One region of the Streptomyces sp. NPDC005202 genome, then DNA from elsewhere that is predicted to be linked to it. Evidence: riboswitches for the same ligand, from Rfam matches in the RefSeq annotation. Region 1 holds a riboswitch; the other holds the start of a gene.
The links. Region 1 has a riboswitch for cobalamin ahead of ABZV31_RS14600 (cobalamin biosynthesis protein). Riboswitches for the same ligand answer to the same signal wherever they lie in the genome.

Region 1 (15,048 bases):
GGCCGGCTTCCTGCTGGCCCATCTGGTGGAACGCCTGCTGGCCGCGCGGCAGGCCGCGCACGGCGCCGAGGAGCACGGCCACCGGGCGCCCGAGGTGGGCCTGACGGCGGCGGCCGCGATGGTCGGCCACAGCGCCATGGACGGCGTGGCGATCGGCGCGGCCTTCCAGGTGGGCGGCGGCATGGGCCTCGCGGTCGCACTGGCCGTCATCGCCCACGACTTCGCGGACGGCTTCAACACGTTCACCCTCACGACCCTGTACGGCAACGCGCGCCGCAAGGCGGTCGCCATGCTCGTCGCGGATGCCCTGGCGCCGGTGGTGGGAGCGGCCTCCACCGCGTTCTTCACCATCCCGGAGGCGTTCCTCGGCAGCTATCTCGGCCTCTTCGGCGGGGTGCTGCTCTACCTCGCCGCAGCCGAGATCCTCCCCGAGGCCCACCACGCGCACCCCGCCCGCTCGACCCTGCTGTGCACGGTCGCGGGCGCGGCCTTCATCTGGCTGGTGGTGGGCCTCGCGGGCTGACCCGGCTCGGGTGCGGTTCACAGCTTGCCGCCCCGCCCGCCGTCGCGCCGCGCTGGCGCGATGAGCGTCGACAGGTAGGGCAGGGGAGCACCGTCGAGGTCGGCGGCCGGCCGGATGGACTCCTCCGGCAGCCCGAGCGCCGCCCCCCACACGGCGTCGTCGATCCGCCCGCTCTCCCGCAGCGCCTCGGCGACCTGACGCGCCTGCCGCCCGAACTTGTACGCGACGACCGTGCCCGGACCGCTCAGGGCGTCCTTGAGCACGGCGGCCCCGGCGGTGACCGGCACGAGCGTCAACGGCTCGGTGCCCTCGGTGAGCACGGCCCCCGAGCGCGCCGCCAGGTCCTGCATGGCGGTGATGCCGGGCACGGTCTCCACGACGGTCCCCGGCACCAGCTCGGTGACGGTCTGCGCGAGATAGGTGAAGGTCGAATAGACGTTGGGGTCGCCGATGGTGGCGAAGGCGACGCTGCCGTGGCGCCTCAGCAGCGCGGCCACCCGCTCGCCGGCCGCGTCCCAGGCGGCCTCGCGCCGCGCCCGGTCGGTCCGCTCGTTGAGCGCGAACACGACCCGGAGGACCTTCTCCTCGGGCACGTAGTGCAGCACGGTCGCCTCGGCCCGCCCGCGCTCGCCGGTGTCCATCACCGGCACGACGACGACGTCGGCCGCCCGCAGAGCATTGACTCCCTTGACGGTCACCAGCTCCGGATCGCCGGGCCCGACCCCGACCCCGATCAGCCTGCTGCTCATGACGTCCGGCACCTCTCGACGAACCGACGGGCGACACCGGGCGCGGACGCCCAGTGCATGTGCAGGTAACTCGCGTGCACACCTTGTTGTACGAAACCTTCGACCCGCCGGTGAGGGGCGCGCACGCCCCAGGCGGGAGCCGCCCCCGAGCCGGGCTCGACGACGGTCCGGTGGAACTCGTGCCCCCGCATCCGCGTCCCGGCCGCGGCGAGCACGCTGTCACCGACGGCGACGGCGTCCCGGTAGCCGAGGGTGAGCCGCTCGGTCATACGGGCGGTGGCGTCCAGCACCCCGCACATGGGCTGCCCGTCGAGTTCACGGCAGAGGTAGAGGAGTCCGGCGCATTCGGCGGCGACGGGGGCACCGCTCAGCGCGAGCTCGCTGATGGCCTTCCGCAGCGGCTCGTTGGCGGACAGCTCGGCGGCGTACACCTCCGGGAAGCCACCGCCGACGACCAGTCCGCGGGTGCCGTCGGGGAGTTGCTCGTCGCGGAGGGGGTCGAAGGTGACGACGACCGCTCCGGCGGCGGTGAGGAGCTCGGCGTGCTCGGCGTACGAGAAGGTGAAGGCCGGCCCACCGGCAACGGCGACCACCTCACGCCTTCCCGTGGCGGTGACCGGGGGTTCCCACGGTTCACCCGGCAACGCACCCGCACTCCGCGCCAGCGCGAGCAGGGCTTCCAGGTCGCACCCCTGCCGCACCTGCGCGGCCATCGCCGCCACCGCGTCCACGGCATCCGCCCGCCGCTCGGCGACCGGCACCAGGCCGAGGTGACGGGAGGGGGTGTCCACCTGCGCGGCCCGCCGCAGGACGCCCAGCACCGGCACCCCGGCCGCGTCCAACGCCTCCCGCAGGAGCGCCTCGTGCCGGTCCGACGCGACCTTGTTCAGGATCACGCCGCCGATCCGCACCTCCGGATCCCAGGAGGAGAACCCGTGCACCAGCGCGGCCACCGACCGCGACTGGGACGAGGCGTCGACGACGAGCACCACCGGCGCCCGCAGCAGCTTCGCCACCTGCGCCGTGGACGCCAGTTCACCCTCCCCGGCGGCCCCGTCGTACAGCCCCATGACCCCTTCGACGACGGCGATGTCGCACCCGCGGGCCCCGTGCCGGAACAGCGGCCCGATCAGGTCCGGCCCGCACAGGTACGCGTCCAGGTTGCGCCCCACACGCCCGGTGGCGAGCGCGTGATACCCGGGGTCGATGTAGTCCGGCCCGACCTTGTGCGGGGACACGGCGAGCCCCCGCTCGGCGAACGCGGCCATCAGCCCCGTGGCGACGGTGGTCTTGCCGCTGCCCGAGGAGGGCGCGGCGACGACCAGCCGGGGCACGGACGAGGACATCACCACTCGATGCCCCTCTGGCCCTTCTGCCCGACGTCCATCGGGTGCTTGACCTTGGACATGTCGGTGACGAGGTCGGCGAAGTCGACCAGCTTCCCGGGCGCGTTCCGCCCGGTGATCACCACATGCTGGGTGCCCGGCCGGTTGCGCAGCACGTCGACGACCTCGTCGGTGTCGACCCAGCCCCAGTGCATCGGGTAAGCGAACTCGTCGAGCACGTACAGCTTGTACGTCTCGGCCGCCAGGTCCCGCTTGACCTGCTCCCAGCCCTCGCGGGCCTTCTCCTCGTTGGTCGCGTTGTCACCCTGGATGTCCCGCTGGACCCAGGACCAGCCCTCGCCCATCTTGTGCCAGGCGACGGTCCCGCCCTCACCGGAGTCGCCGAGCACGCGCAGCGCCCGCTCCTCGCCGACCTTCCACTTCGCCGACTTGACGAACTGGAACACACCGATGGGCCAGCCCTGATTCCAGGCGCGCAGCGCGAGCCCGAACGCGGCGGTGGACTTGCCCTTGCCGACCCCGGTGTGCACGACCACGAGGGGACGGTTCCGCCGCTGCCGCGTCGTCAGCCCGTCGTCCGGAATCACACTCGGCTGTCCCTGAGGCATTACGCGGCCCTCCTCTTCCCGGCACCCTGCACATCCCGTACGAGCCCGGCGATGCTGTCCGCCCGCAGCTCGTCCAGCGTCACCGCCGTACCGCCCAGCTCACCCGCGAGCTGCCCGGCGAGCCCCAGCCGCACGGGCCCCGACTCGCAGTCCACCACCACCGACGCGACCCCCTCGGCCGCGAACAGCCGGGCGGCGCGCCCCGCCAGCGCGACCGGCTCGGGCCCACCGGTGGCACGGCCGTCCGTCACCACCACGACCAGCGCCCGCCGCGCCGGATCCCGCAGCCGCTCCACCCGCAGCACCTCGTGCGCCTTGAGCAGTCCGGCCGCGAGCGGGGTACGGCCGCCGGTCGGCAGCGACTCCAGCCGGGCCGCCGCCGCGTCCACCGACGAGGTCGGCGGCAGGGCGACCTCGGCCGCCGTCCCCCGGAAGGTCACCAGCCCCACCTTGTCGCGCCGCTGGTAGGCGTCGAGGAGCAGCGACAGCACGGCACCCTTCACGGCGCTCATCCGCTGCCGCGCCGCCATCGACCCGGAGGCGTCGACCACGAACAGCACGAGGTTCCCCTCGCGCCCCTCCCGGGTCGCCTGCCGCAGATCGTCCCGGCGCACCACGAGCCCCGGCCCCGACCGCCCGCGCGCCCGCTGGTGCGGGGCGGCGGCCTGCACGGTCGCCGCCAGGTGCAGCTTGGTGAGCGTCCCCCGGGGCCGCCGGGCCCCGGTCGTCCGCCCGTGCTCGGTCCGCGCCCGCGAGCGCCGCCCGGCCGCGCCCTCGCCGAGGCCGGGCACGCTCAGCACCTTCGTACGGAAGGGCTCGGCGGCGCGTACGGGCGACTGCTCGCCGGAGCCGGAGGCCCCTGGCCCGCTCTCACCGGCCTCGGGCCGGGCGGCCGTGTCACCGCCCTGAGGTGCGTCTGGGCCGTCCTGCGGAGGCTGCCCGCCACCGCCGCCGGGGCCGTCGGGATCCGGGTCGGGGCCGGGGTCGTCCTGGTCGGACCCGCCGAACTCCTCCAGCGTCTCGTCGAGCTTGTCCTCGTCGAGTCCCGGCGCGTCAAAGGGATTGCGCCGCCGCCGGTGCGGCAGCGCGAGCAGCGCCGCCTGCCGTACGTCCTCGGCGAGCACCTCGGTCCGCCCGGCCCAGGCGGCGAGCGCGGTCGCGGTCCGGGCCATGACGATGTCGGCGCGCATGCCGTCCACCTCGAATGCCGCACAGGTCGCCGCGATCTGCCGCAGCGCTCGGTCCCCGAGCCGCACGGACGGCAACAGCTGCCGTGCCGCCACGATCCGCGCCCGTACGGCGGCCTCCTCGTCCGCCCAGCGGGCGGCGAAGCCGGCGGGGTCGTCGTCGTACGCGAGGCGTCGCCGCACGACCTCCATCCGCTGCTCCGGCTCCCGGGAGGCGGACACCTCGACGGTCAGCCCGAACCGGTCGAGCAGCTGTGGCCGCAGCTCGCCCTCCTCGGGGTTCATGGTGCCGACGAGCAGGAAGCGAGCGGCGTGCCGTACCGAGACGCCCTCGCGCTCGACGTACGAGGCGCCCATCGCGGCCGCGTCCAGCAGCAGGTCGACGAGGTGGTCGTGGAGGAGGTTGACCTCGTCGACGTAGAGGATCCCCCGGTGCGCGTCGGCGAGCAGGCCCGGCTCGAAGGCCTTCACGCCCTCCGCCAGGGCCCGCTCGATGTCGAGGGCGCCGACGAGCCGGTCCTCGGAGGCGCCCACCGGCAACTCGACCATCCGCGCGGGCCGTTGGACACCGGGCCCCGCCTCGTGCGGCCCGTCCGGGCACGCCGGGTCGGGGGCGACCGGGTCGCACGAGAAGCGGCACCCGGGGACCACGTCCACCTGCGGCAGCAGTGCCGACAGGGCACGCACGGCCGTCGACTTGGCGGTGCCCTTCTCGCCTCGCACCAGCACACCGCCGACCGCCGGCGATACAGCGTTCAGCAGCAGCGCGAGCCGCAGGTCGTCCTGGCCGACGACGGCCGTGAACGGGAACGGGGTACTCACTTCTCGTCGCCCTCCAAGTCGCCTTCGAGCTCCAGGTAGGTGGCGCGCAGCCGCTCCAGCGTGTCCGCGTCCGGCTCGGCCCACAGCCCGCGGTCGGCGGCCTCCAGGAGCCGTTCCGTGATCCCGCGCAGCGCCCACGGGTTGGACTTCTTCATGAAGTCCCGGTTCTCGGCGTCGAAGACGTACTCCGCGCTGAGCTTCTCGTACATCCAGTCGTCGACCACGCCCGCCGTGGCGTCGTACCCGAAGAGGTAGTCGACGGTCGCTGCCATTTCGAAAGCACCCTTGTAGCCGTGCCTTCTCATCGCGCTCATCCAGCGCGGGTTGACCACTCGCGCGCGGAACACCCGGTGCGTCTCCTCGCCGAGGGTGCGGGTCTTCACCTGGTCCGGTACGGCGCTGTCACCGACGTACGCCTCCGGGCTCGCGCCCGTCAGATGGCGCACCATGGCGACCATGCCGCCGTGGTACTGGAAGTAGTCGTCGGCGTCGACGAGGTCGTGCTCGCGGGTGTCGACGTTCTTGGCCGCGACGGCGATCCGCCCGAACGCCGTCTCCATGTCCCCGCGGGCCGCCCGCCCGTCGAGTCCGCGCCCGTAGGCGTAGCCGCCCCACACCGCGTACACCTCGGCGAGGTCGGCGTCGGAACGCCAGTTGCGGGCGTCGATCAGCGGCAGCAGACCGGCGCCGTACGCGCCCGGCTTGGAGCCGAAGATACGGGCCGTCGCGCGCCGCCGGTCGCCGTGCTCGGCGGTGTCCTGGTCGGCGTGCGCACGGATGTAGTTCCGGTCGGCGGGCTCCTCGAGCTCTGCCACGGCCCGCACCGCGTCGTCGATCAGGCCGACGACGTGCGGGAACGCGTCGCGGAAGAAGCCGGAGATACGGACCGTGACGTCGATGCGCGGCCGGCCCAGCTCCTCGAGCGGGATCACCTCGAAGCCGGTCACCCGGCGCGAGGCGTCGTCCCAGACAGGGCGGCAGCCGAGCAGCGCGAGGATCTCGGCGATGTCGTCGCCCTGTGTGCGCATCGCGGATGTGCCCCAGACCGTCAGGCCGACGGACTTGGGGTACTCGCCCGTGTCCTGCAGATAACGGGCGACCAGCGAGTCGGCGAGCGACTGGCCGACCTCCCAGCTCAGCCTCGACGGAATGGCCTTGGGGTCGACCGAGTAGAAGTTGCGGCCGGTCGGCAGGACGTTGACGAGGCCGCGGGTCGGGGAGCCGGACGGGCCCGCCGGGACGTAACCGCCGTCCAGCGCCTTGAGGAGGTGGCCGATCTCGTCGGTGGTGCGGGCGAGACGGGGGACGACCTCGGTGCAGGCGAAGTTCAACACGGAGGCGGCGTCCGGGAGTTCGGTGCCGAGGACTTCTCGTACCAGAGTGGCGCTCTCCTCGGCCGCCCAGCCGCGCTCCTCCATGCCCTCCGCGATCCGTCGGCACAGCTGCTCCAGCAGGTCGATCGCGTCGGCGGCGGTACGGGCGGGGCCGTCCACCAGGTCCGTCAGCTCCACCGGCACCTTCACCGGGGCGCCCGGCTCGGCGAGCAGCTCCTTCTCCACCAGCCCGAAGTGCTCGGCCAGCGAGGCCCGCAGTCCGGGCAGCGCGTTTGCCTGCCCGCCCCACACCTGCGAGGCGCGCAGCACCGCCAGCACGAGGTTCACGCGCGGCTCGCCGACCGGGCCGCCGCCCAGGATGTGCAGACCGTCGCGGATCTGCACGTCCTTGATCTCGCACAGATAGCCGTCGATGTGCATGACGAACTCGTCGAACTCGTCGTCGTCCGGCTGCTCGTCCACGCGCAGGTCGTGGTGCAGCTCGGCCGCCTTGACCAGGGTCCAGATCTGGGCCCGCACGGCAGGCGCCTTGGCCGGGTCCAGGTCGGAGACGAGCGCGTACTCGTCGAGGAGCTGCTCCAGCTTGGCCAGGTCGCCGTAGGTGTCGGCGCGGGCCATGGGCGGTACGAGGTGGTCGACGACCGTGGCGTGGCCGCGGCGCTTCGCCTGGGTGCCCTCGCCCGGGTCGTTGACGATGAACGGGTAGATCAGGGGCAGGTCGCCGAGGACGGCGTCCGGTGCGCACCCCTTGCCCAGGCCCAGGCCCTTGCCCGGCAGCCACTCCATCGTGCCGTGCTTGCCCATGTGCACGATCGCGTCGGCGCCGAAGCTGTTCTCCAGCCAGCGGTAGGCCGCCATGTAGTGGTGCGACGGCGGCATGTCGGGGTCGTGGTAGATCGCGATCGGGTTCTCGCCGAAGCCGCGCGGCGGCTGGATCATGACGACGACGTTCCCGAACTGGAGTGAGGCGAGCACGATGTCGTCGCCGTCGACGTACAGCGAGCCCGGCGGCTCGCCCCACGCCTCGAGCATCGCCTCCCGCAGCTCGGGGTCGAGCGTGTCGAACCACGCCCGGTAGTCGGCGAGCGGCACGCGGGCGGGCGCGGCGGCCAGCTGCTCCTCGGTGAGCCACTCGACGTCGTGGCCACCGGCATCGATGAGGCGGTGGATCAGCTCGTCGCCGTTGTCGGGGTACCCCTCGACCACGTACCCGGCATTCCGGAGGGCGTCGAGCACCCGTACGGCCGAGGCGGGCGTGTCGAGCCCGACCGCGTTGCCGACGCGCGAGTGTTTGGTCGGGTAGGCGGTGAAGACGAGCGCGAGCCTCTTCTCCGCGTTGGGCTTGTGCTTCAACCGGGCGTGGCGTACGGCGATTCCGGCGACGCGCGCGGCCCGCTCGGGGTCGGCGACGTACACCGGGACGTCGGCGCCGTCCTCCAAGACCTGCTCCTTGAAGGAGAAGGGGACGGTGACGAGCCGGCCGTCGAACTCCGGGATCGCGACCTGCATCGCCGCGTCCATGGGGGAGAGGGCGGCATCGGACTCCTCCCACGCGGCACGCGAGGAGGTCAGACACAGCCCCTGGAGCACCGGGACGTTGAGGTCGGCGAGCGCCCCGATGTCCCAGGACTCCTCGTCGCCGCCGGCCGAGGCCTGCGAGGCGTGCGTGCCGCCGGCCGCGAGGACCGTGGCGACCAGGGCGTCGGCCCGCCCGAGGATCTCGTACAGCCCGGCGTCGGCACCGCGCAGCGAACCGCAGTACACGGGAAGAGCGTTGGCGCCGTGCGCCTCGATCGCGTCGCACAGGGTGTCCACGAAGGCGGTGTTGCCGCTGAGTTCGTGGGCGCGGTAGAAGAGCACGCCGACGGTCGGGCGGCCGTCGTCGAACTCACGCTCGCCGTGAACCCCGTACTCCGGCATCTTCTGCGGCTCGGCGAACCCCTCGCCGGTCAGCAGCACGGTGTCGGACAGGAACCGGGCGAGCTCGGTGAGGTTGGCGGGGCCGCCCTCGACGAGGTACCGCAGCGCCTCCGCCACCACACCCGCCGGCACGGACGACTCGGCCATCAACTCGGCGTCGGGCACGGCCTCCCCGCCGAGCAGCACGGTCGGGATGCCGGAGGCCCTGAGGGCGGCGAGCCCCTCCTCCCAGGCGCGCTTGCCGCCCAGCAGCCGTACGACGGCCACGTCCGCGCCCTCGATCAGTCCCGGAAGCTCCTCGGTGACGTCCACCCGGGCCGGGTTGCCGATCCGGTAGGGCGCGCCGGAGGCACGGGCCGCCAGCAGATCGGTGTCGGCGGTCGACAACAACAACACTGTGCTCATGCGGGCGCTCCCGGTGGAATGAAAGGCAGTCCTTGCGGCGCGCCCGACTCGATGAGCCGCCACAGCGCGTCCGTGTCCGCGTGCTGTTCGATCAGGTCGCCGAGCAGGTCGAGCTGTTCCTCGCGCAGCGCGGCGAATGAGGTGCCGGCGGCCGGTACGAAGCGGCGGCCCGCGGCGGCCGCCACCTCGCGCAGGAACGCCCGCCGGAAACCGTCCGACTCCATCGAGCCGTGCCAGTGGGTGCCCCAGGTCTGGCCGACCCGGCAGCCGTCCAGACTGTGTCCCTTGTCATCGGAGATGAACGTGTCGCCGCCCCTGACATCGGCGACCCCGTGATGGATCTCGTACCCCTCGACGCGCTCGCCGAGGGCCTCGCCCACCGGCCGGGTGAGGGTCTTCTCACGGGCGAACCGCACGCGCACGGGCAGGATCCCGAGGCCGTCGACATGGCCCCTGCGGCTCTCGACCTCGTCCTCGATGTGCTCGCCGAGGATCTGGAAACCGCCGCAGACGCCGAGCACCGGCCGTTGCTCGGCGGCCCTGCGGGCGATGGCCTCCGCGAGGCCGCGCTCCCGCAGCCACTCCAGGGCCCTGACCGTGCCGCGGGTCCCGGGAACCACGACGAGGTCGGCGTCGGCCAGCTCCTCCGGCCGGTCCACGAACCGCACGACCACACCCGGCTCGGCGGCCAGCGCGTCCACGTCGGTGAAGTTGGACATGAGGGGGACGGCACAGACGGCGACCCGCAGCACGTCCTCGCCGACCGGAGGGGCCACCACGGACTCCCGGACCGCGCCCCGCAGGGACACCCGCAGCCCGTCCTCCTCGTCGATCCCGAGCCCATGCCGGTACGGCAGCACCCCGTACGTGCGGCGCCCGGTGAGTCCGTGCAGCATGTCCAGCCCCGGCTCCAGCAGCGAGACGTCCCCCCGGAACTTGTTGACGAGGAACCCGGCGACGAGCTCCTGGTCCTCGCGCGACAGCAGCGCAACCGTCCCGAAGAAGGAGGCGAACACGCCACCGCGGTCGATGTCGCCGACGACGAGCACGGGGAGCCGGGCATTCCGAGCGATCCCCATGTTCACGATGTCGGTCCGCCGGAGATTGATCTCCGCCGGACTGCCCGCCCCCTCACAGATCACCGCGTCATACGTGCCCCGCAACTCGGCGAGACAGTCCAACACGGTCCCGAGCAGCCGCTGCTGCCGCCCGCCGTGATACCCGCGCGCGCTCAGCTCACCCACCGGCTTGCCGAGCAGTACGACCTGACTGCTCTGCTCGCCCCCCGGCTTGAGCAGCACCGGATTCATCAGCGCGGTGGGCTCGATGCGGCACGCCTGGGCCTGCATGGCCTGCGCCCGCCCGATCTCGGCACCGTCGCGCGTGACGAACGAGTTGAGGGACATGTTCTGCGCCTTGAAGGGCGCGACCTTGACGCTCTGCCGCACCAGCCATCGGCAGATCCCGGCGGTGACGACGCTCTTGCCGGCGTCGGAGGTGGTGCCGGCGACGAGGAGACCACCGCTCATGACGTACGCCCCTTCTTCAGCATCCGTGCGGCCGCGCACACTCCGAGCGCCAGCCAGCTCACGCGCCGGGAGAGCCGTACGGCACGCTCGATGTCCTGCACGACGACGGCGCGCCCCGTGCCGTTGAGCACGGGCCGGTGCTCCACGCGCCCCCCGTACGACAGCGTCCCGCCCAGCCGCACCCCGAGCGCCCCCGCGAACGAGGCCTCCACGGGCCCGGCGTTGGGGCTCGGATGCTTGGCGGCATCGGCACGCCAGGCACGCACGGCGCCCCGCGGATCCGGGCCCGCCGCTGCCGCGAGTACGGCGGTCAGGCGCGCCCCCGGCCACCCGGCGAGGTCGTCGAGCCGCGCGGAGGCCCACCCGTAGCGCCGGTACCGGGGCGACTTGTGCCCGACCATGGCGTCAAGGGTGTTGACGGCCCGGAAGCCGACGAGACCGGGCACCCCGCCGACGGCACCCCACACCAGCGCGCCCACCACGGCGTCGGAGGTGTTCTCGGCGACGGATTCCACCACGGCGCGCGCGAGCCCGTCGGCGTCGAGCGCCTGCGGATCCCGCCCGCACAGATGCGGCAGCCGGGCGCGGGCGGCCTCGACGTCGCCCGCTTCCAGGGAGCGCCCGACGATCCGGGCCTCCCGGGCGAGTGAAGTGCCCCCGACGACCGCCCAGGTGGCGGCGGCGGTGAGCGCCACGGAGGCGGCGGGGGAGCTACGTACCAAGCGAGCGGCGACGGCCCCGAGCGCCATGGCGCCACCGGCGCACACGGCGGTGTGCAGCGCGCCCCACCCGCGGTGGTCCCGCCACAGCACGCGTTCCACGGCACCGGCGGCCCGCCCGAACACGGCGACCGGATGCCCGCGGCGCGGATCGCCGAGGAGCAGGTCACCGAGGAGGCCGGCGGCGGCGCCGTACGCGAAGACGCGATCGGCACCCATCGGTTCAGCCGGCCGCGGGGTGGGGCAGGGGCCGGGTACTCAACCTCGAACGGCAGCCGCGCATCGCGATATGTCCTCACTCAGGGTGTCCACGCCCTGGTTCGACGAGACCGGCGGTGAGAGTTCCTGGCTCCCGGGGAAGTTCTTCCCCGGTCACAGTGGCGGGACCGCGCCGGATTCACACCGGCTTCCTCTCCTGCCGCCGTACATGGCTCCGGCAGTCCACCATGGCCCGCGAACACCCGTCAACTTGCCGTTGACCTGCGGGGGGGAGAGTGTGCCGAGGCCCACATGCGAGCGGTCGGCGGGGTCACAGAAAGGCGGGGTGCGGGACGTATCACCGTCCCGCACCCCGCCGGTGCCCGGGCGCGGCCGTCAGGCCACGATCAGCTGGATTCCGTACACCACCGCCGCCGCGCAGGCCGCGAAGCAGACGTAGGCGCCGGTGAGGGCGAGGGCGGTCGAGCCGCCGCGGGAGGCTGCGCGCTCGCGGTGGGAGAGGGCGGTGATGCCGAGGGTGAACAGGGCCACGAGGCCCACGGTGACCGCGAGGCTGACGCCGAAGACGGAGCCGAGGGCTGCCCAGTCGATCTTCATGGTGCTTCTCTTCCTTCTGCCTGGGGCGCGGGCTCAGACGGCGGCGGCCGGCGGGGTCGCCCGGTCGGCGGCGGGCGCGGACGCCGGGGCGGGGATCGTGGCCGCGAGGTCCTCGGTCACCGGGGCCGCCGGGGGCGGGGTCACGGCGGCGATCGCCGCGGTCACCACGCCGGCCGGCTCCTCGGTGTCGTTGACGTTGGTGTGGTCGACGACCTGGCGGCGGGAGACCTTCCAGATCGCGGCGCTGGAGGCGACCAGGAAGACCACGACGAGGGCGGTGCCCCAGTCGCCGTGGGCCGTCACGGCCTCCGCGCCGGCGCCGACCAGGGCCGCGGCCGGGAGCGTGAGGGCCCAGGCGACGACCATGCGGGTGGCGGTCGACCAGCGGACCACGCCGCCCTTGCGGCCCAGGCCCGCACCCATCACCGAGCCGGAGACCACATGCGTGGTGGAGAGGGAGAAGCCGAGGTGGGAGGAGGCCAGGATGGCCGTGGCCGCGCTGGTCTGGGCGGCGAAGCCCTGCTGCGGCTGGAGGTCGGTCAGGCCCTTGCCCATGGTGCGGATGATGCGCCAGCCGCCGATGTAGGTGCCGAGCGCGATAGCGAGGCCCGCGGAGAGGATGACCCAGGTGGGAGGGTTGGAGCCGGGGGCGATGGCGCCGCCGGCGATCAGGGCGAGGGTGATGACGCCCATCGTCTTCTGCGCGTCGTTGGTGCCGTGGGCCAGCGAGACCAGGCCCGCGGAGGCGATCTGGCCGACGCGGTGGCCCTTCTCGGCGGCCTCGCCGTCCGCCTTCCTGTCGATGGTGTACGACAGCCGGGTCGCGACCGTCGCGGCGACGCCCGCGACGACCGGGGCGGCGACCGCCGGGATCAGCACCTTGGTGACCAGGACGTCACCGTGGACCGCGCCGACGCCGGCCGAGGCGACGGTGGCGCCGATCAGGCCGCCCATGAGGGCGTGCGAGGAGCTGGACGGGAGTCCGACCAGCCAGGTCAGCAGGTTCCAGAGGATCGCGCCGACCAGGGCGGCGAAGATGACCTCGGGACGGATGCCGGTCTCGTCGACAAGACCCTTGGAGATCGTGTTGGCGACCTCCACGGAGAGGAAGGCGCCCACAAGGTTGAGTGCGGCGGACAGGGCCACGGCGACCTTGGGCTTGAGCGCGCCCGTGGAAATGGTCGTGGCCATCGCGTTGGCGGTGTCGTGGAAACCGTTCGTGAAATCGAACGCGAGTGCGGTCACCACCACAATCGCGAGGATCAGCGAGAAGCTTTCCATTTACCCAGGCAATCGTTCGAGGTCATTGGCTGGTTGAACGTAGGTAACCAGGGTGAACGGAAGATGAACTGGGGCGGTCTTTGCGGTGTCCGTAAGAGGGGGTCGTCGCTCCGTCGGGCTCGACGGCCCCCGTGGTTCCGGGCTAGGAGCCCCGTGCGAACTGCTTCAGCTGGTCCTGCGACCCGTTGTAGAGATTCTGGTCACCCGGGAGGCTGCCGCTGTTGTCGTACTGCCAGAACGTCCAGAACGACCAGCCGGCCGGCAGCGCCCCCGTGTCCGCCGATTCGTGGCGGGCGATCCACAGCGCGTGGTCCGCGGCGAAGGCGTCGCTGCCGCCGGTGCAGGTGTTCCACCAGTGGGTGGTCGTGTAGATCACCGGCCGGCGCCCGGTCTCCCGCTTGATCTCGTCGCTGAAGGCCTTGATCCAGTCGACCATCTTCGCCTTGCTCAGGCCGTAGCACTTGTGCTTCTTGTCGTACGGGTTGTACTCGATGTCGAGCGCGGGTGGCAGCGTCCAGCCGTCCGCCCGCCAGGCGCCGCCGTTGCGCACGAAGAACGCGGCCTGGGTGGTGCCCCAGGACTTGTCCGGCGCGGCGAAGTGGTAGGCCCCGCGGATCAGGCCCGCGCTGCGGGCGCCGTCGTACTGCTGAGCGAAGTACGGGTTGCGGTAGTTCGTGGACTCGGTCGCCTTGACGTAGACGAACTCGGCGCCCTTCGCCCTGGCGCCGGCCCAGTTGACGCTCTTCTGGTGCGAGGAGACGTCATGTCCCTGCGGCGGACTCGCCGCCGAGGCCGGTAACGCGGCGAGCGAGGCGCCACCGAGGGTCAGTGCCGCCACGGTTGCCGCGACGGCGCGGGCGCGGTGGCGGGGTGGTGTGTGATCACGGGCCATGTGCTTCCCCCGAACGGCGACGTGCATGACAAATCGTCCCGAGAGTAGTAGAAGATCATTTAATCCCAGCAGATCTCCGGCCAAGCAGCGGCACGAGGGGACATGTGTGGATATACGCTCTTTCGGAGGCGTGGCTTCCGGCCTAAGGTGCCCCCGCCGCGGCGGCCGCTCGACCGTCGGCTGGCAGGATCGCGGCATGGCTGAACAGCGGCGGGACCAGGGGGACGTGCGAGGTGTCCGGGAGGGCGCACAGGATGTGCGGGAGCTGCGGGGGAGGGGTGGGGGCGAGAAGGAGGCGCGCGCCTGGGAGGCGCTCGTCGCGGCGGCCCGCCGCACGGTGTCGGACGGGCTGGTCGTCGGCACCTCCGGCAATGTGTCGGTGCGCGTCGGGGACACCGTCCTGGTCACGCCGTCGGGCGTGCCCTACGACCGGCTCACGCCGGACGACGTGACCGGCGTCGACCTGGACGGCCGCCAGGTGCTCGGCACGCTGATTCCGACCAGCGAACTGCCCATGCATCTCGCGATCTACCGCAGCACCGACGCGCGCGCCGTCGTCCACACCCACGCCGTGCACGCGACGGCCGTCTCGACGCTCGTCCCCGAGCTGCCGGCGGTCCACTACATGGCCGCCGCACTCGGCGGACCCGTCCGGGTTGCCCCGTATGCGACGTACGGCACCGAGGAGTTGGCCGAGAACATGCTCCGTGCCCTCGCCGACCGCTCCGGCTGCCTCCTCCAGAACCACGGCACCATCACCTACGGCGCCTCCCTCGACCAGGCCTACGACCGCACGGCCCAACTGGAGTGGATGTGCCGCCTGTGGCTGACGGCGTCGTCGGTACCGGGCCTGACGCTCTCGCTGCTGTCCGACGAGCAGATGGCGCAGGCGGGGAAGCGGCTGCGGGGGTACGGGC
Region 2 (15,048 bases), on a different contig from region 1:
CGTCATGGCCGTACCTCGTCTCTGCCGTCTCTGCCGTCTCTGCCGGATGGGCGACCTCGTACGTCGCCTTTCTCCGACCATCCGGCGATGCGGCCCGCGCCACCACGGGGATGGGGCCGTTCGGGTGACGTCCGCATGCGGACGCGGGTCCGGGGGCCTTCACTGGTAAGGACACCCCGGCCCTTCGGTGGAGGGGGACCGAGCAACTGGGAGGCGCAATGGCCGGCTACCGGGCGCGTTGGGTGCCGGGCGCGGCGCTCGCGGGGATCGTGGCAGTGGGCCTGACCGGCTGCTCCGACGGCGGCAACAACCCGTCGGACACGGCGAGCAGGGCGGCGTCGGCCGTCTCGTCGCTCGCCTCGCAGGCCTCCGAGGCGCTGGCCTCGGCCACCGCGGAGGCGGGCCGCAGGCTCGACGAGGTGAAGAACGGCGTCGACGCCAGGAGCGCCGTGACGCTGGGCACGCCGACGACGGCCTCCGACGGGCGCACCGCGGTCGAGGTCACGGTGGACAACAAGGCGGCCTCGACCAAGTCCTTCGCCGTGCAGGTCACTTTCAAGGACACCGGCGGCAATCTGCTCGACACGGTCGTGGTCACCGTCTCCGACGTGCCGGCCGGGAAGACGGGTACGGGTACCGCGCGCAGCACGCACAAACTGTCCGGCGAGGTGAAGGCCGAGGTGGGCACCGCGCTGCGGTACTGATCCGCCGTCCGCTCAGGTCACCGGAAGGAGCTTTCGCGGACATCCGGTCACGCCATCCAGAAGAACACCGCCGTCATGCGCTTGTCCTCCAGCGTCCGGCCGAAGTAACCGGTCGCGCTGTGCACGAGGTTGGCGTGGTAGAGGAGCAGCCGGTTGGCCTTGTGCGGTACGCGGACGTCCTCCTCGAAGGCGTCCGGCGCGACGAACCGCGTGCCGAGGGCCTCGACGAGGTTGTTGTGCGGGGCCTGGACGACGTTGCCGCCGAGCCGCCCGCCGGGCAGGGACTGGCGGTAGAAGCTGGTGCCGCAGTCCTTGGGCACCCCGGGGTTGAGATAGAGCACGGCCGCGTACCGGCACAGCGCCCGCGAGTCGGTGTGCGGCCGCGGCTCGCTCTCGCCCGCACCGACGACCTGGACGCAGTTGTGGTTGAGGGTGCCGCCGCCGGGCGCCTGCTGCACCCACAGCTCCTTCGCCCCGGTCGCCCTCTTCACCAGCCGCTCGACCCGGGCCAGTTCGGACGGTTCGAGGCCGGGCATCGTCCGCAGCCCGGGCCAGGTCTCCGAGGTGTACGGGTATCCCTTGACCCAGTCGTCCTTGGCCAGGCAGCGCTCCCGTACGGCGTCCACGTCGGCCAGGACGTCGTCCAGCACCCAGTAGTCGCGGCCCTTGGTGGGCTTGCGATAGGGGAGGACGGGGAGCGCGGTGGGCACACCGCCGGGCTGTGGGGGCATGCGGCGAATCTAGGGCGGGCTTTCGCCAGGGCTCTCCCCCGAACCGGTCAACATTCCGTCAACCTTCTCTGTCCGTACGGGGCTTGGGGACGAGACCTGGGGGGTGGCGGTTGCCCCCGCCGCTCCGGGCGGCGGGCCCGTCACCTCCACCTGGGCCGGGCGGAGCAGGTGGTCGCCGAGGCGGTAGCCGGGGCGGAGGATCGCCGAGCAGACCAGGCGGTCGGCGCCCGGGGAGACGTGGTGCGTCAGGGCATCGTGGCAGGCGGGGTCGAACGGGTCGCCCTCCTCCCCGAACGACTGCACGCCCAGCGAGCCGAGCTGGGCCTGAAGGCTGTCGGCGATGTCCTTCAGGCCCGGCGTCAGCGGTTCGTGCGCGCACGCCCGGTCGACGGCGTCCAGCACGGGCAGCAGGGCCCGCAGCACGTTGGCCACCGCGATCTCGCGCACGGCCAGGCGGTCCCGGCGGACCCGCTTGCGGTAGTTGTCGTACTCGGCCTTCACCCGCTGCAGGTCGGCGGTCCGCTCCTCCACAAGGCGCCGCAGCTCCGTGAGCTCCGTGCTCTGCGGCCGGCTCCTGGTCATGGTCAGCCCGCCTCCGGCTTGTCGTCGTCGACGATCTCGGCGTCCACCACCTCGTCCTCGGCGGCCGCATCACCGCCTGCGGACCCGCCGGTCGCGGACCCGCCGGAGGTCTGCTCGGCCCGCGACTTCTCGTACAGCGCGGCGCCGATCTTCTGCGCGGCCTGCGCCGTACGGTCCATGGCCTGCCGGATCGCGGCGGTGTCCTCGGTCTTGAGCTGCTCCTTCAGGTCGGCCAGCGCCGCCTCGGTCTCGCTCTTCGCGTCGGCCGGGATCCCGGCAGCATCGTTGTCCTCGATGAGCTGCTCGGTCCGGTAGACGAGCTGCTCAGCCTGGTTGCGGGTCTCCGCGGCCTCGCGCCGCTTACGGTCCTCCTCGGCGTGCTGCTCGGCCTCGCGGACCATGCGGTCGATGTCCTCCTTGGGGAGGGCCGAGCCGCCGGTCACCGTCATCTTCTGTTCCTTGCCGGTGGCGAGGTCCTTGGCGGAGACGTGCATGATGCCGTTGGCGTCGATGTCGAAGGTGACCTCGATCTGCGGCACCCCGCGCGGGGCGGGCGCGATCCCGGTCAGCTCGAACATGCCGAGCTTCTTGTTGTACGCGGCGATCTCCCGTTCGCCCTGGTAGACCTGGATGGTCACGGCGGGCTGGTTGTCCGCGGCGGTGGTGAAGATCTCCGAACGCCGGGTCGGGATCGTCGTGTTGCGCTCGATGAGCTTGGTCATGATGCCGCCCTTGGTCTCGATGCCGAGGGACAGCGGGGTGACGTCGAGCAGCAGGACGTCCTTGACCTCGCCCTTGAGGACACCGGCCTGGAGCGAGGCGCCGACGGCCACGACCTCGTCCGGGTTGACGCCCTTGTGCGGCTCCTTGCCGGTGAGCTCCTTGACCAGGTCGGTCACGGCGGGCATGCGCGTCGAACCGCCCACCAGGACCACGTGGTCGATGTCGGACACCTTGATCCCGGCGTCCTTGACCGCCTGGTGGAACGGCCCCTTGCAGCGCTCCAGCAGATCGGCGGTCAGCTGCTGGAACTGGGCGCGGGTCAGCTTCTCGTCCAGATGCAGCGGACCCTCCGAGGAGGCCGTGATGTAGGGCAGGTTGATGGTGGTCTCGGAGGACGAGGACAGCTCGATCTTGGCCTTCTCCGCGGCCTCCCGCAGCCGCTGCACGGCCATCTTGTCCTTGCTCAGGTCGATGCCGTAGCTGTTCTTGAAGTTCTTGACCAGGTGGTCGACGATCCGCTGGTCCCAGTCGTCGCCGCCGAGGTGCGTGTCGCCGTTGGTGGCCTTCACCTCGATGACGCCCTCGCCCATCTCGAGCAGCGACACGTCGAAGGTGCCGCCGCCGAGGTCGAAGACGAGGACCGTCTGGTCGTTCTCCTTGTCCAGCCCGTACGCCAGCGCCGCGGCCGTCGGCTCGTTGATGATCCGCAGGACGTTCAGGCCCGCGATCTCACCGGCCTCCTTCGTCGCCTGCCGCTGGGTGTCGTCGAAGTAGGCGGGCACGGTGATCACGGCATCGGTGACCTTTTCACCCAGGTACGCCTCCGCGTCCCGCTTCAGCTTCTGCAGCACGCGCGCGGAGATCTCCTGCGCGGTGTAGCGCTTGCCGTCGATGTCGCCGTTCTCCGGGAACCGCCAACTGTGGTCTCCCATGTGCCGCTTGACGGAGCGCGCCGTGCGCTCCACGTTCGTCACGGCCTGCCGCTTGGCCACCTCGCCGACGAGTACCTCGCCGTTCTTGGCGAAGGCCACCACGGACGGGGTGGTCCTGGCGCCCTCCGTGTTGGTGATGACGGTGGGCTCGCCGCCCTCGAGGACCGAGACCACCGAGTTCGTCGTGCCGAGGTCGATGCCGACCGAGCGGGCCATCTGGTTCTCCTCCTCGTTGCTGTGGTCGTGGTGGTTGAGGGGTCCTCATCGGGACGTCCGCTCCCACCGGACGGGGCCCGCGCGCAGCGGCGGTTCGGGGGCGAGGGCCCCGAGCGCCACGGCGTACCGCCGCGGGGGCCGGGCGTCCGGGGCGGGGGCGCGCGTCCGGTCGTAGGCCGCGCGCAGGAGGGGGTCGCGGAGGGTTTCGTAGGCCGCCCTCACCTCACCGAACCGCTGCGCGGTGACGGGGTCGACCCGGGTGTCGGGGCGCAGTTCGCGCACCCGGGCGCGGAAGGCGGAGGTGATCGTCTCGGCCGTCGCCGAGGGCTCCACCCCCAGCACCGCGTACCAGTCCGGCGTCCCGTCCCGCGTCTGCATTCCGCCCACCTCCTCGCGCGCCGCGAGCTGCGGTTTCGGACCCGGATTACCTATTTGCCTGAATAAAACTTGAGCGCCCTCTTGTCAAGTCTGAGGGGTGGTGGGGACCAGGACGGGGAACCACTGATCGTCGAGCGACCGCGGAGCGGGGTGTCACACGCCGCAGGCCGGCGCCTCCCTGCCCATGGAGGAAGATTTTACTAAAACCAAAGGTTCTTTCCGCTTCCCCGCCCGTACTGCTGTGCGTCCGAACCGCCCACGGGCGGATCCACGACCGGGCAGGAGGCACGGTGCGCTTTTCGCGGAACGCGACGGGAACTCTCTTCGTGGGCGGAGCTCTCAGCCTGACCCTCGCCGCGCTCGCCTACCCGACCATGCTCGGATTCAACAACGTCTCCAGTTCGCCCTCACGCGTCATCGCCCAGACGCAGTGGGGGCCGCTGACGGAGGCGGACCGGGACTTCGTGGTCAAGGTGCGCGCGGCCGGGCTGTGGGAGTACCCCGTCGGGCAGATGGCCCTGAAGAAGGGCACGACCAAGGCGGTCATCATCGCGGGACAGCACCTGATCGACGGGCACGCGGCGCTGGACACCACCTGCCGCAAGATCGCCCCCATGCTCAACATCGCGATCCCCAACGTGCCGAGCCCGCAGCAGCAGGGATTCATCAACACGCTCAACGCGGACAGCGGCAAGCAGTTCGACACCGACTTCGCCAACATCCTGCGCGTGACGCACGGCTCGATCTTCAACACGGTGGCGAAGATCCGGTCCACGACCAAGAACACCCTGGTGCGCGCGCTGGCCGACCAGGCCAACGACACCGTGCTCGACCACATCACGGTCATGGAGAAGACCGGCCTGGTCAACTTCGACCAGGTGCTCTTCCAGGAGACGACCCCGCCGAAGCTGCCCGCCTCGGACCTGACCCCGCCGCCCCCGGCCCCCGGACAGCCCCAGGTGGTGCTCACCCCGCCGCCGAACGCCACCTCCACCCCGGTGGCGATCGACGGCGCGCCGAGCCCCAGCCCGACGGTGGGGTGAGCCTGAGCCGGCCGCGTCCTACGAGAGCCACACGGTGGTGTCCGGATCCAGCCGGCCCTCCGTCAGGTGCGCACTGCTCAGCAGCACCTCCCCCGGCGGCAGCGGCACGGCCGTGCCGGAGAGGTTGGTGACACACCGCCAGTTCTCGGAGCGGGTGAAGGCCAGCATCCCGGCGGGGGCGTCCTCACCCCAGGTCAGCGACTCGCCGTCCAGCAGCTTGCGGCGCAGCCGCAGGGCCGTGCGGTACAGCTCCAGAGTGGAGCCGGCCACGCCGTTCTGCTCCTCGACGGCGTACGACGCGAAGCCCGCCGGCTGCGGCAGCCAGGCCTCGCCCGCCCCGAAGCCGTACGACGGGCCGGTGGTCGTCCACGGCAGCGGCACCCGGCAGCCGTCGCGGCCCTTGTGGACGTGGCCCGTCTGCTGCCAGATCGGGTCCTGGAGCACCTCGGTGGGCAGGTCGGCCACCTCGGGCAGGCCGAGTTCCTCGCCCTGGTAGACGTACGCCGAGCCGGGCAGCGCCAGCATCAGCAGCGTGGCCGCCCGGGCCCGGCGCAGCCCGGCCGCCTCGTCGATCGCCGGTGCGCGGCCGCCGGACAGCAGCCAGGCGTTGTCGGCGGTGCCGGGCGGGAGCATCAGGCGGGAGGCGTGGCGGACGACGTCGTGGTTGGACAGCACCCAGCTGGCCGAGGCTCCGGCAACGCGGGCGGTCTCGAGCGACTCGGTGATGACCTGGCGCAGTTCGTCGGCGTCCCAGCCGGTCTGCAGGTACTCGAAGTTGAAGGCCTGACCCAGTTCGTCCGGGCGGGCGTAGAGCGCGCGCCGGGCACCCGGCACCCAGGCCTCGGCGACCGCCGTGCGGGGCGGGGTGCAGGCGTCGAAGATCTTGCGCCAGTCGCGGTAGATCTCGTGGACGTCGTCCCGGTCGTGGTAGGGGTGGCTGCCGGGCGGTACGTGGAGGAGCGCCTCCTCTCCGGTGGCGCCGATGTCCCCGACGTCCCGAAGCGGCTCGTCGAGGTCCTTGGCCAGGGCGTATGCAACGTCCACGCGGAAGCCGTCGACGCCGCGGTCGGACCAGAACCGCAGGGTGGTGCGGAAGTCGGTGCGGACTTCTTCGTTCTGCCAGTTGAGGTCGGGCTGCTGGGGTGCGAACAGGTGCAGGTACCACTGCCCGTCCGGCACCCCCGCCAGGCGCTGCCGCCGAAGACGGACTGCCAGTCGGTGGGCGGCAGTTCCCCGTGGGCGCCGCGGCCGTCGCGGAAGACGTAGCGGTCGCGGGCCGGGGAGCCGGGGCCCGCGCGCAGCCCCTCCTGGAACCAGGGGTGCTGGTGGGAGGTGTGGTTGGGGACGATGTCGACGATCACCTTCAGGCCCAGGCGGCGGGCCTCGGCGACCATGCCGTCGAAGTCGTCCAGGGTGCCGAGGCGGGGGTCGACGTCGCGGTGGTCGGCGACGTCGTAGCCGCCGTCGGCCGGTTCGGAGGGGTAGAAGGGGCTGAGCCACAGGGCGTCGACGCCGAGGGCGGCGAGGTGGGTGAGCCGCTGGGTGATGCCCCGGATGTCGCCGAGCCCGTCGCCGTCGGCGTCGGCGAAGCTGCGCGGGTAGACCTGGTGGACGACGGCCTGCCGCCACCAGTCGGGGTTGCGGGACGAGAGGTCGGGCGGGGAGTCGTGCGTGGTGGTGCGGACGGTCACGCGGTCTCCTCTTCGGTGCGCTGGAGCGACAAGGAGAACTCTGTCCACATCGCCGGAAACATCGCCGGAAACATCGCCGGAAACATCGCCGGGAACATCGCCGGAAACGTGAACACCGACCGATCTGCGGAGCGGCTCGTTCCCGGTGTGCGCCCCCTCGGCCTCCGACTCCACCACCGCCCCGGCGCCCGTCGGAGTGCCGGGGCGGTCGCAGGTCAGCCGGCGTCCGCCGCGCAGTGCTTCAACAACCCCTGTACGTGCGGATCGACCACCCGGTACCGCACCACGCGCCCCTCCTTCTCCCCCTGAACGACCCCCGCCGCCCGCAGCAGCCGCAGGGCCTGGGAGACGGCGGGGTCGTTCATGCCGGTCGCGATCGCCAGGTCGGACACGGCCAGTGGCCCGGTGCGGTGCAGGGCGAGGAGGAGAGCGAGCCGTCTGGGATCGGCGAGCAGCGAGAAGCGGTCGGCCCAGGTGCGTACGTGACCCGGCTCGCCGATCGCGGCGATGGCGTCGCACACCCGGTGGCCGTCGATGGTGCGGCGGTCTGCGCGGTCGGCCGGAACGAGATGCATGCCGTCATCCTCGCAAACGCCGCTGTGTGATCTTGAATACCTGCGCAGGTATGCAGCTATGCAGGGAACCGCTTACGGCCCTACGGTGGGCGGGCCGTGGTGTTCGGGAAGCCGGTGACGGCCCCTCACGTCCCTTACCGGGACCAAGCGGGGCCCAGGCCGGAGCGGCCCTCGCCACTGTGATCGGGGAGTTTCCGTCCCGTCCGGCGCACGCCGGGCCACTGGTCGCACGACCGGGAAGGCAGGGGCGGCGAACGCACGACCCGTAAGCCAGGAGACCGGCCACGGCAGCTCACGAAGTGATCCACGAGGTGCTGGAGCGTGAACCGGATGGCCCTGCCCGACCCTGCCCCGACGTCGACGTCCTTCAAGTGGCGCCGGGAGGACACCCTCAAGACCGCCGGCCTGATGGCCGTGATCATCGCCCTGCACGTCGTCGCCTTCGGCGTCCTGTTCCTGCTCGTCGTCCCCGAGCACTACAAGGTCGGCCGCGAGGCCTTCGGCATCGGCCTCGGCGTCACCGCGTACACCCTCGGCATGCGGCACGCCTTCGACGCCGACCACATCGCCGCGATCGACAACACCACCCGCAAGCTGATGGCCGACGGCAAGCGCCCGGTGTCGGTCGGCTTCTGGTTCGCGCTGGGCCACTCCAGTGTCGTCGTCATCCTTGCCCTGCTGATCGCGGGCGGCACCCAGCTCGCCGGACGCGTCATGAACGAGAATTCGCGCACCCACCAGGTCCTCGGCTTCATGGGGACGACGATCTCCGGCACGTTCCTCTACCTCATCGCCGCTCTCAACCTGGTCGCCCTCGTCGGCATCCTCAAGGTCTTCAAGGCGATGCGGGCGGGCACGTACGACGAGAAGGAGCTCGAACAGCACCTGGACTCCCGGGGCTTCATGAACCGCGTCCTCGGCCGCCTCACCAAGTCCATCTCCCGGCCCGGCCAGATGTACCCCCTCGGCTTCCTCTTCGGCCTCGGCTTCGACACCGCCACCGAGGTCACGCTGATGGTGATGGCCGGCTCGGGCGCGGCGGCCGGCCTGCCCTGGTACGCGATCCTCTGCCTGCCGCTCCTGTTCGCCGCCGGCATGAGCCTGTTCGACACCCTCGACGGCACCTTCATGAACTTCGCCTACCAGTGGGCGTTCTCGAACCCCGTCCGCAAGGTGTTCTACAACCTCACCATCACCGGCCTGTCCATCGCCGTCGCCTTCTTCATCGGCACGATCGAGCTCGTCGGCGTCCTGCACGACAAGCTCGACCTGCGCGACGACGTCACCGGCTGGATCGCCGGCCTCGACCTCGACAACGTCGGCTACATCATCGTCGCCCTCTTCGTCGTGGTGTGGGCGGTGGCACTGGCGTACTGGAAGGCGGCGAAGGTGGAGCAGCGGTGGGCCGTGCAGCCCGCCGACACCAACTAGGCGCCTTCGACGGTGGCCAGGTACAGCTTCACGTACCGCTCGGCGTCGATGTCCAACGCCACGTCCACCAGCGGCTGTTCACGCCTCTCCCCGTGGAGCTCCGACTCGCCCGGGCGCGGGCGGCGGTCGACGATCGTCTGTCCGCGGGCCGGGCCCGGCGCGAGGTTCACCTCCACCGGCAGCCGGTGGGTGGTCAGTCCCGCCGGGTCGGCGACCGCGCAGACCGCGCCCGCGTCGCCGAGGCCGCCGGAGGGGTCGTCGTAGGTGGCCGGGGTGCGGTGGGACAGCAGCCGCCCGGCCAGGCGCGCGCCGGGCTCGGCGCTCTCGCGCAGCCGCCGTACGTCCGCCGCCGGGACGATCACCCGCTCGAACACGTCGAGGCCGTACATGGTGATCGGCACCCCGGCGGTGAGCAGGATCGCCGCCGCCTCCGGGTCGTGCCAGACGTTGAACTCGGCGACCGGCGTGGCGTTCCCGGTGGCCACCGCGCCGCCCATGAACACGATCCGCTCGATGTTGCGGGTCACCTCCGGGTGCGTGCGCAGCAGCAGCGCGATGTTCGTCAGGGGCGCGGTGGGGACGAGGGTGACCGGACGGTCGGACGCCAGGATCTCGCGGCGCAGCAGCGTCACGGCGTCCACGTCCGCGGGCGTGCGGCGCGGTGCCGGGAGGCCGAGGTCGCCCATGCCGTCCCGGCCGTGCACGTGGTGCGCCGTGCGCACGGGCTCGATCAGCGGCCGCTCGGCGCCGCGTGCGACGGGGATGTCACCGGCGCCGGCCTGCTCCAGGACGGTCAGGGTGTTCCGTACCACCTGGTCCACGTCCGTGTTCCCGGCGACACAGCTGACCGCGCGCAGCTCCAGGCCCGGGTGGCGTACGGCGAACAGCAGGGCGAGGGCGTCGTCGACGCCGGTGTCGCAGTCGATGATCACGGGGATGGGCTGACCGGCCACAACAGCACTCCTTCCGTCGTACCGACCTTAGGACCACAGCCCGGTGCCGCGCGCCGCCACCCGCTCCCCGATCCGGTGCAGGAGTTCGCCGACGGGTAGGGGCCCGGGGCGGCTTCCGTCCCGCAGTCGTACGGCGGCCAGGTCGCTCTCGGCCTCCCGCTCCCCGATCACCGCCTGGTACGGCACGAGCCGCGCCGCCCAAATGCGGGCGCCCAGGCTGCCGTGTTCCGGCCCGGCGAGTTCGGCCCGCAGGCCGCGCGCGGCCGCCCGCCGCACGACCTCCTCCGCCCGCGCCGCCTGCGCCTCGGCGACCGGCAGCACCACCAGCTGCACGGGCGCGAGCCACGCCGGGAACGCCCCGCCGTGCTCCTCGATGAGGTGCGCGACCGCCCGCTCCACGCTGCCGATGATGCTGCGGTGCACCATGACGGGCCGGTGCTTCGCGCCGTCGGCGCCGATGTAGTGCAGGTCGAAGCGCTCGGGCTGGTGGAAGTCGATCTGGACGGTGGACAGGGTGGCCTCGCGGCCGGCGGCATCGGCGATCTGCACGTCGATCTTGGGCCCGTAGAAGGCGGCCTCGCCCTCGGCCTCCTCGTAGGCGATGCCGGAACCGTCCAGGACCTCCTTCAGCAGCGCGGTGGCCCGCCGCCACAGGTTCGGGTCGGCGACGTACTTGCCGCCCTCGCCGGGCAGGGACAGGCGGTGGCGGGCCGCGCGGATGCCGAGGTCGGCGTAGGCGCGGGTGATGAGGTCCAGGGCGGCGCGGGCCTCGTCGACGGCCTGGTCCAGGGTGCAGAAGATGTGCGCGTCGTTGAGGTGGATGGCCCGCACCCGGGTCAGTCCGCCGAGCACACCGGACAGCTCGGAGCGGTACATGCCGCCCAGCTCGGCCATGCGCAGGGGCAGTTCGCGGTAGCTGTGGGAGCGGGAGCGGTAGATGAGGGCGTGGTGGGGGCAGAGGCTGGGGCGCAGCACGACCTGCTCCGCACCCAGGTCCATCGGCGGGTACATGTCGTCGCTGTAGTGCGCCCAGTGGCCGGATACCTCGTACAGCTCGCGCTTGCCGAGGACGGGCGAGTACACGTGGCGGTAACCGGCCGCGGACTCGGCCTCGCGGATGTACTCCTCCAGGGTGTGGCGCACGATCGCGCCGTCGGGCAGCCAGTACGGCAGGCCCGAGCCGATCAGCGGGTCGGTGTCGAACAGACCGAGTTCACGGCCGAGGCGGCGGTGGTCGTGCATGGGGACTCCCTCGCTGGAAGGGGCGAGGAACCGGGAGACGCCGAAGCCCCGGGGCACTCGCCCCGGGGCTTCTCACTCAGCTCAGCTGTCAGCGCGCCGGGACACTCTCCGGCGTCGTCGTCATGGGAGACGGCTGGGCGCGCTTCATGGGCAGGACGATCTCAACGGACCGCGCGTCAACGCGACGGGTTTTCGTCCAGCCGGGCCCGCCGCCGCGCCCGCCCCTCACCCGGACGGCCCGGCACGCTGGTGGGCGAAGCCCCTGGGTGGTGCCGTGAGAGGACACACGCCCCTGAGGTACGTACGTCTGGAGGCACCCGCATGCCCCGTCCCCCGGCCCGCGTCCTGCCCGCCTTCGTCCTCTGCATAGCCGCCCTGCCGGCCGCGACCGCCTGCACGGCCGGGCTGACGGGACAGGCCGACGTCCCCCCGTCCGCCGCAGGGAACACGCGTCCGGCCGCCCCCACCTCCCCGATCACCGTCCCCGCGCTCACCGACGCGCAGGCCCAGGCCGCGCTGATCACCGAGGCCGACCTGGGTGCGCCGTGGGCGCCGGCCCAGGGCGCGGCAACCTGGCACGACGAACTGCTCAAGGCGCAGACCGACCTACCCGACTGCCAGCGTCTCCTCGACGCCGTCTACGCCGACGAGCTGCTCGGCACACCGACGGGGGCGCACGCGGTCGCTGGTTTCGACGACGGCGACGACGAGGCCCAGCTGCGCTACCAGGTCCTCGCCCACCGGCCGGCGGAGGTGGACCGCACCCTGGCCTGGCTGAGGACGCTGCCGCAGACATGCGCCCGGTTCACGGCGGCGACCACCCGGGCCGGCGTACAGAACGTGCAGGTCTTCGAGCTCGCGCTGCCGGACGTAGGGGACGCCCGCCAGGGCCTGCGGGTCACGCTCACCGGCGAGTCGGCCGACGGCGAGGCGGCCACCCTCGCCCTGGACGTCGCCGTCGTGCGCGTGGGCGACGACGCGATCACCCTCACCAACGGCGGCCTCGGAGCCGTATCCGCCGACTCGACGCGGCAGGCGGTCCAGCTGGGTGCGCGGCGCCTGACGGAGGTTCACCACCAGGCCCGCGGCCAGGCCTGAGACGCGTGCCCGCCGGACTGTTCGCCGCCGCCCACGTGGGTGAGGAGGTGAGCGGGTGACGCGCGGACACGTCGTCAGGTGCGGTCCGTCTCGGCGGCCCGCTGAGCGCCGTCCGGCCGCGCCCGCTCAGGCGGCCAGGCGGTCGACGGCCTCCTTGGCCTCCTTCAGGCCGACGCCCGTGGCCTCCCGGTACACCTTGATCGCCTGGATCGTCTTCCCCTCGCGGACGAGCGCGGCCACCTCGTCCATCCGCGGGTCCTTTTCGCACAGACCCAAGTGGTCGATGATCAGGTCGAGTTGGCGCTCGACGTGCGCAATGCGCCGGTCGGTCCGTGAGAGCCGGCTCTCGGTGTTGACGATGCTGATGAGCACGGCCAGGGCGACGACGAGGAAAGCCACTATGCCCATGACCGTGATCGTAAGGAACGCGTGCGTTTCCTGTGTCGTGGACACTCCGCCGGCCGGAGCGGCAATGCGTGCACGGAGACTGCCCGACGTGGTGGCCGGCGGCGGCTCCTCACAGAGGCGGCTGTGCGGGCGCGGGTCCGAGCGTCGTCGTGCCCGGAGCCGTGCGGTGGCCCAGCCCCGTCCGGTACGCATCCAGCGCCGCCTCGACCCGGCCGGTCCGGCGCAGCAGGTCGCCGAGGAGCCGGCACAGATCGGCCAGGTCGCGGGCCGCGCCCGCCCGCTCCAGCAGGCTCAACGCGCGGACGTAGTGCTCCTCGGCGGCCTCCGTGTCGCGTGCGTCCTCGGCGATGATGCCGAGCAGGCGGTGCGCGGCCGCCGCGTGGACGGCGCCGCGCTCGGGGGAGAGGTCGCCGAGGACACCGTGCAGCAGGGCGGCCGCCTCCTCCGACTTGCCGCGCCGGTGCAGGATGTCGGCCAGCTCGACGGCGACCCGGCTGGTGTAGAGGGCGGCGCGCCTGGCCGTCAGCATGGTCTGCGCGGTGCGCAACTCGCTCTCCGCGCACTCCAGTTCGCCGTTCTGGGCGTAGACGTAGCCGCGCATCCAGTGACAGTTGGCGAGTTCGGTACGGAGCTGCAGCTGGCGGTAGAGCTCGGCGGCCTTGGCGAGGGAGGCGTCGGCCTCGGTGACACGGCCCTCGGCCAGCAGGGTGCGGGCGACGGAGCGGTGCATCCGGGCCACCAGCGCCGGGTCGCCCGCCTGCGGGGCGAGGGCCAGCGCGAACTCGGCCGCCTGGGCCGCCCGCGCGTGCGCGCCCATGTCCATGTACGGTCCGATGACGCTGGCGTAGAGCAGCAGCAGGGCGTCCGGGTCGTGCAGGCCACCGCGGTTGAGCTCGTCGAGCGTGGTCTCCAGCAGGTAGACGGCGTACCGGAGTTCACCGGCCAGGTAGTGGGAGACGGCGCGGCCGCGCAGTGCGGGGACGCGGGCGGGCAGCGGTGCGTCGGCGAGGGCGCGCTCGGACCGCTCGAAGTGCTGCCGCCCGGTCTCCAGCTCGCCGGTCTCCAGGGCGCACTCGCCGAGCCCGAGGAGGGCCGCGGCCCGCACGTCGACGAGCTCGTGCTCCTCCGCCTCCGCGAGCAGCCGGGCGTACTGCTCGGCCGCCTTCTCGGTCTCCCCGGTGGCGAGCGTGCGCTGCGCCTCGGTCAGCCTGAGCCGCAGGTCGGTGGCGAGGTGGGCGGGACGTCCGGTGGCGAGCTCGTCGAAGGCGACCCCGAGCCGCTCGGCCAGGTGCCTCAGCGCCTCGTCGGAGGGCCTGACCCGCCCGGCCTCGAGCGTGGAGATGTAGGCGGATGTGTAGGCGGGCTCCGCCAACTGCCGCTGGGTCAAGCCCCGTTCGCGCCGTAACTGCTGCACCCTGCGCCCGATGGTCTCCGGGTCGTCCCGCTTCGCCATGCGGTTAATCATGCCAGTAAGTCGACTTATGGAGCCAGGAATTCCCTGACTTGTCGTCAACAAGGACGCGACGTCCCAACTCCCCCTGGCGCTCTTCCCGTTCGGCCGCCTCATTCCCTAGGTTAGGGAGCGCATTAAACGTGCTTAATCCATCACTGTCGTTGCGAGGTCGGTTGCCGTGCTCGGACGCACTGTCGCGCGCCATGGACGCACATCCGAACGTTACGTCAGAGGATTCGGTGCAGCCGTCATTGCCGTGGCCGCTCTGATCACAGCAGCCAACGCGGGTCCGGCAAGGGCAGCGGAGCCCGGACCGGCGCACCACGCCGTCCAGAGCCGCTGGTGGGGCGAAAACCCCAGGTGACTAGTCCGGCAGCGCCCGGCGCAGTGCCGTATCCAGGCGGCGGGCCAGCGTCTCGTCGCTCGGCGGGTCGTCGGCGAACAGGGCACCCAGCTCGGCGGTGAAGGTCTGCGTGAAGGCCCCGTAGAGCGGGGTGCGCGGGCGCTGCACCGCCTTCTGCAGGGCGGGGAGCAGGATGCGGCGGGCGTAGAGGGGGCGGCCGGCCGGGTCGCGGGGCATGTGGTCGGTGCGCTCGCCCGTGGGGGACGCCGAGGGGGTCGCCCCCGGGGTGGGTGCGGACGTGCACTTGACGTGGTCGTCCACGTACGCCGACGTGCGGGTCGCGGCGAAGCCCGCGTCGAGCAGGCAGCGTTCGCTCTCGGCGCTGGTGAGGAAGGCGATCAGTTGCGCCGCCTTGTCCGCCCGCTGCGAGTCCCGGGTCACCGCCAGGTTCTGCCCGCCGAGCACCGCCCGGCCGGGCAGCGGCGCCACGCCGAGCTGCTGCGGGGTGAAGGACTGGTGGAGCGTGCGGTAGGCGTACGGCCAGT

Region 2: another riboswitch for cobalamin. It lies ahead of ABZV31_RS27555 (HoxN/HupN/NixA family nickel/cobalt transporter); the one in region 1 lies ahead of ABZV31_RS14600 (cobalamin biosynthesis protein).

Annotation. Positions count from the first base shown of each region.
Region 1 covers NZ_JBEXHW010000007.1:156,508-171,555, forward strand. Annotated here, with positions in the region: gene ABZV31_RS14565 (ZIP family metal transporter) at 1-523, shown strand, start outside; gene cobI (precorrin-2 C(20)-methyltransferase) at 541-1,272, opposite strand; gene ABZV31_RS14575 (cobyrinate a,c-diamide synthase) at 1,269-2,618, opposite strand; gene cobO (cob(I)yrinic acid a,c-diamide adenosyltransferase) at 2,618-3,226, opposite strand; gene ABZV31_RS14585 (putative cobaltochelatase) at 3,226-5,235, opposite strand; gene cobN (cobaltochelatase subunit CobN) at 5,232-8,894, opposite strand; gene ABZV31_RS14595 (cobyric acid synthase) at 8,891-10,423, opposite strand; gene ABZV31_RS14600 (cobalamin biosynthesis protein) at 10,420-11,361, opposite strand; cobalamin riboswitch at 11,461-11,604, opposite strand; gene ABZV31_RS14605 (hypothetical protein) at 11,737-11,958, opposite strand; gene ABZV31_RS14610 (inorganic phosphate transporter) at 11,992-13,239, opposite strand; gene ABZV31_RS14615 (lysozyme) at 13,382-14,131, opposite strand; gene ABZV31_RS14620 (class II aldolase/adducin family protein) at 14,328-15,048, shown strand, end outside.
Region 2 covers NZ_JBEXHW010000024.1:40,507-55,554, forward strand. Annotated here, with positions in the region: gene ABZV31_RS27510 (hypothetical protein) at 1-6, opposite strand, end outside; gene ABZV31_RS27515 (hypothetical protein) at 219-704, shown strand; gene ABZV31_RS27520 (DUF6445 family protein) at 752-1,435, opposite strand; gene grpE (nucleotide exchange factor GrpE) at 1,445-2,017, opposite strand; gene dnaK (molecular chaperone DnaK) at 2,020-3,888, opposite strand; gene ABZV31_RS27535 (J domain-containing protein) at 3,934-4,266, opposite strand; gene ABZV31_RS27540 (DUF4142 domain-containing protein) at 4,593-5,309, shown strand; partial or broken gene ABZV31_RS27545 (glycoside hydrolase family 13 protein) at 5,328-7,000, opposite strand; gene ABZV31_RS27550 (metalloregulator ArsR/SmtB family transcription factor) at 7,216-7,575, opposite strand; cobalamin riboswitch at 7,656-7,877, shown strand; gene ABZV31_RS27555 (HoxN/HupN/NixA family nickel/cobalt transporter) at 7,906-9,006, shown strand; gene ABZV31_RS27560 (nucleoside hydrolase) at 9,003-9,959, opposite strand; gene thrS (threonine--tRNA ligase) at 9,987-11,201, opposite strand; gene ABZV31_RS27570 (hypothetical protein) at 11,523-12,299, shown strand; gene ABZV31_RS27575 (ribosomal protein L7/L12) at 12,426-12,707, opposite strand; gene ABZV31_RS27580 (helix-turn-helix domain-containing protein) at 12,817-14,160, opposite strand; gene ABZV31_RS27585 (hypothetical protein) at 14,339-14,524, shown strand; gene ABZV31_RS27590 (extracellular solute-binding protein) at 14,525-15,048, opposite strand, start outside.